3 regions of the Pseudomonas sp. Q1-7 genome follow, and region 2 is predicted to be linked to each of the others. Evidence: predicted binding sites of a transcription regulator. Region 2 holds the regulator's gene; each other region holds the start of a gene.
The links. The regulator FliA, encoded in region 2, starts transcription of late flagellar genes. The targets are predictions, from matches to a motif close to CTAAAGTTTNNNNNNNNNNNGCCGNTAA.

Region 1: PJW05_RS07830 (flagellar protein MotY) is a predicted target of FliA. The motif match lies at 1,457-1,484, and genes of this name have one in related genera.
Region 3: PJW05_RS17900 (methyl-accepting chemotaxis protein) is a predicted target of FliA. The motif match lies at 1,342-1,369, and genes of this name have one in related genera.

Annotation. Positions count from the first base shown of each region.
Region 1 covers NZ_CP116304.1:1,687,734-1,689,997, reverse strand. Annotated here, with positions in the region: gene PJW05_RS07835 (argininosuccinate synthase) at 1-274, opposite strand, end outside; gene PJW05_RS07830 (flagellar protein MotY) at 404-1,420, opposite strand; gene pyrC (dihydroorotase) at 1,588-2,264, shown strand, end outside.
Region 2 covers NZ_CP116304.1:3,990,062-3,992,325, forward strand. Annotated here, with positions in the region: gene PJW05_RS18570 (protein phosphatase CheZ) at 1-380, opposite strand, end outside; gene PJW05_RS18575 (chemotaxis response regulator CheY) at 400-774, opposite strand; gene fliA (RNA polymerase sigma factor FliA) at 856-1,602, opposite strand; gene fleN (flagellar synthesis regulator FleN) at 1,599-2,264, opposite strand, start outside.
Region 3 covers NZ_CP116304.1:3,854,353-3,856,616, forward strand. Annotated here, with positions in the region: gene acnA (aconitate hydratase AcnA) at 1-1,225, shown strand, start outside; gene PJW05_RS17900 (methyl-accepting chemotaxis protein) at 1,396-2,264, shown strand, end outside.

The DNA of each region.
Region 1 (2,264 bases), 2.3 Mb from region 2:
TGCCCAGCAGGTACTCGCCTTCATAGATGGTGTTGGCGCGGAACATCGGGTAGACGAAGTCGCGGACGAACTCTTCGCGCAGGTCATCGATGTAGATTTCCTTGACGCCCAGGGCCTGGGCCTTGGCGCGGGCCGGCTCGACCTCCTCGCCCTGGCCGAGGTCGGCGGTGAAGGTCACCACTTCGCAGTTATAGGTATCTTGCAGCCACTTGAGGATCACCGAGGTGTCCAGGCCACCGGAATAAGCCAGGACAACCTTCTTCACGTCCGCCATGCCATCAACTCCACGGGGGTTGTACGAAAAACCCGTGATTCTACTGACCCTGGCGGCCAAATTACAGTGGCGCGACAGCTTATGACGACGAGGCGACAGATTCTGTCGGCGTCACGACGAATGGCGCGATCAAGAACCGGCCGGCGGCTGCGGCCTGGCCGCCCCCTGCTGGGCGCCGGGGGTGGCGGCGGGAGCTCCGGGTGCGGCGGCGGGAACCCCCGGTGCCGTGGGCGCCGGCGCCTCTGCCGGGGCGGGAGCGGGGGCGGGCGCCGCGGGCGATGCTTCCACGGGCAGGTCCACGCGCGACAGCCGGACGGTGACACGGCGGTTCTTCGCACGGTTCGCCGCACTGTTGTTCGGCACCAGCGGATAACGCTCGCCGTGGAAGCGCATGACCATCTGCGCCTCGGGGAAGTCGTTGGCCTTGAAGAAGTCGTACACCGCCAGGGCACGGCGACGCGAGAGGTCGCGGTTGGTCAGGCGGTTGCCGCTGTTGTCGGAGTGGCCATCGATTTCGATGTGGTTGACACTGGGGTCGGCCTTGATGAAGTCGAGCATGATCCCCAGCTTGGCGCGGGAAAGGTCATCCAGCTCGATTCCGTCACCGGGAAAGCCCACCTGGACATGCCTGACCTGATCGAAGTTCACCGGCAGCAATTTGGCGGTGCAGGCGAGGTAATCCTGATAGGCCTGGTTGAACTTCACCGGCAGCAGGCGTACCTCCAGTGCATCGCCGCCCTGCAGGGTGCGATGGCGAACCAGCGGGCTGCGCCCCTCCAGCAGCCCCGTAAGCAGGCGCCCGGCCTGCTGCTGGGAACTGTTGAAGGGCACTTCACCGCCGCCAACGCTGACCACGCCGAGATTGATATCCCCCCTCCCCGGCTGCCAGGGGGCGGCGGCCGCCAGCAAGGTGGCCGAACCGGCCCCCAGCCAGCGCTCGTGGGCCTTCAGGCGGAAGATGGCCTGCTCGCCCGCACGGCGCACGAACTCGCCGGCGCCGAAATCGGTGATGGGCTGCGACAGCCGGCATTCGAACTTGTCGCCCTCGACCTTCCACTCCACCTTCTCCAGGCGCGTCTGGAAGGTGACTGCCATGGCCGGCAGGCTGGCGAACAAGCTCAGGAAGACGAGATAGCGCTGGCGCACGGCGGGCTCCACGGGGAATTGCGGCGTTCCTGCTGGATATCGGTCCCAGGCGGCAAAACTTGAGCGCGGATTTGCCGGCACACATGCCGCGGGCGCAAGCCCCGCGTGCCCCGGAAGGGCTTTTCCGGTAGCATGTCGGCCCAGTTCTGCCCGCCTGGAAGCCCCTCATGTCCGACCGTTTGACCCTCCTGCGTCCCGACGACTGGCACATTCATCTGCGCGATGGTGCCGTCCTGGCCCACACCGTTGCCGATGCTGCCCGTACCTTCGGTCGCGCCATCATCATGCCCAACCTGGTGCCCCCGGTTCGCAATGCCGAGGAGGCCGACGCCTATCGCCAGCGCATCCTTGCCGCCCGCCCGGCCGGCAGCCGCTTCGAGCCGCTGATGGTGCTCTACCTCACCGACCGCACCAGCCCCGAGGACATCCGCGCGGCCAAGGCATCCGGCTTCATCCACGCCGCCAAGCTCTACCCGGCCGGCGCCACCACCAACTCGGACTCCGGCGTCACCAGCATCGACAAGATCTTCCCGGCCCTGGAAGCCATGGCCGAAGTGGGCATGCTGCTGCTGGTCCACGGCGAAGTGACCCGCGGCGAGATCGACGTGTTCGACCGCGAGAAGGTCTTCATCGACGAACACCTGACCCGCGTGGTCGAGCGCTTCCCGACCCTCAAGGTGGTCTTCGAGCACATCACCACCGGCGATGCGGTGCAGTTCGTGCAATCGGCTTCGGCCAACGTGGGCGCCACCATCACCGCCCACCACCTGCTGTACAACCGCAACCATATGCTGGTGGGCGGAATCCGGCCGCACTTCTATTGCCTGCCGATCCTCAAGCGCAA
Region 2 (2,264 bases):
TCCTCACCCAGTTGCTGAGCGTCGTCGCTCAGACCGTTGAGCAGCGGCGCGCTTTCCTCCACCAGGTCCATGGTGCGGTTGGCGGCTTTCTCGGTCATCTGCACCACGTAGGACAGGCGATCGGTCGCGTCGGCGATCTGCGACATTTCCTGGGCATGGGGCAGGTGCGGGTCGATCTGGAAGTTGACAATGGCGTTGTGCAGCTCACGGGTGAGCTTGCCGACTTCCTGGTACAGGCCGCGATCGCGAACCTGGTTCAACTCGTGGATAAGTTGCACGGCATCGGTGAAATTGCCCTTCTCAAGGCTTTCGACCAATTCCCGCGCACGGACTTTCAGGGTCGACTCGAAGTCTCCCAGCAGGTGTTCATTCTGGTCCATGGTGCCCTCGCGGCTGACATCAGCCGTTGACCCGCTCGAAGATCTTCTCGATTTTTTCTTTCAGCACCTGGGCAGTGAAAGGTTTGACCACGTAGCCGTTCACACCGGCCTGGGCGGCCTCGATGATCTGCTCGCGCTTGGCCTCGGCCGTCACCATCAGGACCGGCAGATGCTTCAGGCGCTCGTCGGCGCGCACCGCGCGCAGCAGATCGATGCCGGTCATGCCGGGCATGTTCCAGTCGGTCACGAGGAAATCGAAGTTGCCGCTGTGCAGCATCGGCAGGGCGGTTGTGCCGTCGTCGGCTTCGGCGGTATTGGTGAAGCCCAAGTCACGCAAGAGGTTCTTGATGATCCGTCTCATCGTCGAGAAATCGTCAACGATGAGGATTTTCATGTTTTTGTCCAAGTCGACCTCCGTACAGTCTCAAACGCCCCTCTTGCCGGGAGCGCACTCATATCTGGAAGTGGTGCCGGTTCAACGCGCGCGCCATTCGCCCAGCCGCGCGCGCAGACGTGCCGCGCATTGGCTGTGCAACTGGCTGACCCGTGATTCGCTGACCCCCAGCACTTCACCAATTTCCTTCAAATTCAGTTCTTCGTCGTAATACAGCGCCAGCACCAGGCGCTCCCGCTCCGGCAGGTTCGCGATGGCATCGGCCAGCGCGGCCTGGAAGCGGTCTTCTTCCAGATCATGGGAAGGCGAGAATTGGGTGACACCGGCGTCCTCGTGCATGCCGCCCTGCTCGCCGTCCTGCAACAGGTCGTCGAAGCTGAACAGGCGGCTGCCCAAGGTGTCGCTCAGGATGCCGTAGTAGTCTTCGAGACTCAATTCAAGTTCGGCAGCAACTTCCTGATCTTTAGCGTCGCGTCCCGTTCTGGCCTCGATGGCGCGGATCGCGTCGCTCACCATGCGGGTGTTGCGATGCACCGAGCGCGGCGCCCAGTCGCCCTTGCGGACCTCGTCGAGCATGGCCCCGCGAATGCGGATACCGGCATAGGTCTCGAAGCTGGCGCCCTTGCTGCCGTCATACTTCTTCGAGGCTTCGAGCAAGCCGATCATCCCGGACTGCATCAGGTCTTCGACCTGCACGCTGGCCGGCAGGCGCGCGAGCAGGTGGTAGGCGATGCGCTTGACCAGGGGGGCGTAACGCTCGATCAACTGATGTTGCGAATCCCTCGCCTGTGCCTTGCCGTACATACGCAGTCCAGTGGCGGGTGTCATACGGGGTTTTCCGCGCTCGGCTGCCGGACCAGCCGCTCGACGAAGAACTCCAGGTGGCCCCGCGGATTGGCCGGCAGCGGCCAGCTGTCGACCTTCTGCGCGATGGCCTTGAAGGCCAGCGAGCACTTCGAGCGCGGGAACGCTTCGTAGACCGCGCGTTGCTTCTGCACCGCCTTGCGCACCGACTCGTCGTAGGGAACGGCGCCCACGTACTGCAGGGCGACGTCGAGGAAGCGGTCGGTGACCTTGGTCAGCTTGGCGAACAGGTTGCGCCCTTCCTGCGGGCTGTGGGCCATGTTGGCCAGCACGCGGAAGCGGCTCATGCCGTAGTCGCGGTTGAGCAGCTTGATCAGTGCGTAAGCGTCGGTGATGGAGGTCGGCTCGTCGCAGACCACCACGATCACTTCCTGGGCCGCGCGGACGAAGCTGACCACCGAATCGCCGATGCCGGCGGCGGTGTCGATCACCAGCACGTCGAGGTTGTCGCTGATGTCGCTGAATGCCTGGATCAGGCCGGCGTGCTGCATGGGCGAAAGCTGCACCATGCTCTGGGTGCCGGAGGCGGCCGGGACGATGCGGATGCCCCCCGGCCCCTGCAACAGCACGTCGCGCAGGTCACATTCGCCATTGATCACATCGGCCAGGGTGCGTTTGGCGGTGAG
Region 3 (2,264 bases), 140 kb from region 2:
CTACCTGGACCAGCTCGGCTTCAACCTGGTGGGCTACGGCTGCACCACCTGCATCGGCAACTCCGGCCCCTTGCTCGACCCCATCGAGGCGGCCATCCAGCAAGCGGACCTGACCGTGGCCTCGGTGCTGTCCGGCAACCGCAACTTCGAGGGCCGCGTGCACCCCCTGGTCAAGGCCAACTGGCTGGCCTCGCCGCCGCTGGTGGTGGCCTACGCCCTGGCCGGCAGCGTGCGCCTGGACCTGGGCAGCCAACCCCTGGGCCAGGGCAAGGACGGCCAGCCGGTCTACTTGCGGGACATCTGGCCCAGCCAGCAGGAAATCGCTGCCGCCATCCAGAAGGTGGACACCGCGATGTTTCGCAAGGAATACGCCGAAGTCTTCGCCGGCGACGAGAAATGGCGGGCGATCCAGGTGCCCGAATCCGACACCTATGCCTGGCAGGCGGACTCCACCTATATCCAGCATCCGCCTTTCTTCGCCGACATCACCGGTGCACCGCCCAAGGTGGAAGACGTGCGCCAGGCGCGAATCCTCGCCCTGCTCGGGGACTCGGTGACCACCGACCACATCTCCCCGGCCGGCAACATCAAGGCCGACAGCCCGGCCGGACGCTACCTGCGCGAGCACGGCGTGGCGCCCGCCGACTTCAACTCCTACGGCTCGCGACGCGGCAACCATGAGGTGATGATGCGCGGCACCTTCGCCAACATCCGCATCCGCAACGAAATGCTCGGCGGCGAGGAAGGCGGCAACACCCTGCATGTGCCCAGCGGCGAGAAACTGGCCATCTACGACGCGGCCATGCGCTACCAGGCCGAAGGCACGCCGCTGGTGATAGTGGCCGGCAAGGAGTACGGCACCGGCTCGTCCCGCGACTGGGCGGCCAAGGGCACCAACCTGCTGGGGGTCCGGGCGGTGATCGCCGAGAGTTTCGAGCGCATCCACCGTTCCAACCTGGTGGGTATGGGCGTGCTGCCGCTGCAGTTCAAAGCGGGCAAGGACCGCAAGAGCCTGAACCTGACCGGTCGGGAAACCCTCGATATCCTCGGCCTGAACGGTGCCAGCCTGCGGCCGCACATGGACCTGCGCCTGGCGATCACCCGCGAGGACAGCACCCGCGACCAAGTGGAACTGCTCTGCCGCATCGATACCCTGAACGAGGTGGAGTACTTCAAGGCGGGCGGCATCCTGCACTACGTGCTGCGGCAGTTGCTCGCCAGTTGAGGCGGTCCTCGGCGCGCGGCCCCCTCGCGGCGCCGCGTGCCCGGGGGCACGGATAATCGCCGCCTCCTTGAACGCTTGGCAGCGAAATGCGGATAGACTGGCGCCGTAAGAAAAGGCTCAACCTTGACGCGCAGGTGCCGATAAGGATGTAAGCCTTGCGGAAGGACACCATGAGAAACAACCAGCCTATCACTCAGCGGGAACGCAGCTTCCCAGCCGAACAACGCCTGATCTCCACGACGGACAGCAAGGGCGTCATCACCTATGCCAACGAAGCCTTCATCGCCATCAGCGGCTTCAGCCGCGACGAACTGCTTCGCTCGCCCCACAATCTGGTACGCCATCCGGATGTCCCGCCGGCCGTCTTCGCCCATATGTGGACGACCCTGAAAAAGGGTCGCCCCTGGATGGGTGTGGTGAAGAATCGCTGCAAGAACGGTGATCACTACTGGGTGAACGCCTACGTCACCCCCATATTCGAAGGCAGCCAGGTCGTCGGCTACGAGTCGGTGCGGGTCAAGCCCAGCGCCGAGCAGGTGCGTCGCGCCGAGGCCCTCTACCAGCGCCTGAACGCCGGCAAGGCCGCCATCCCCAGTCGCGACAAGTGGCTGCCGGTACTGCAGGACTGGTTGCCGTTCATTCTCATCAGCCAGATCGGCTTCCTCATCGGCGCCTGGCTGGACTCCCACTGGGGCTTCATCCTTGCCGCCCTGCTCTCGGTGCCGCTGGGCCTCATCGGCCTGGCCTGGCAGAACCGTGGCATCAAGCGCCTGCTGCACCTGGCCGAGCAGAGCACCTCCGACCCGCTGATCGCGCAGATGTACACCGACAGCCGCGGCGTCCAGGCCCGCCTGGAAATGGCCATGCTCAGCCAGGAAGCCCGCCTGAAGACCTGCCTGACCCGGCTGCAGGACACCGCCGAGCACCTCACCCAGCAGGCCCGCCAGGCCGACACCCTGGCCCACAACAGCTCCGAAGGCCTGGAACGCCAGCGCGTGGAAACCGAGCAGGTGGCGGCAGCCGTCAACCAGATGGCCGC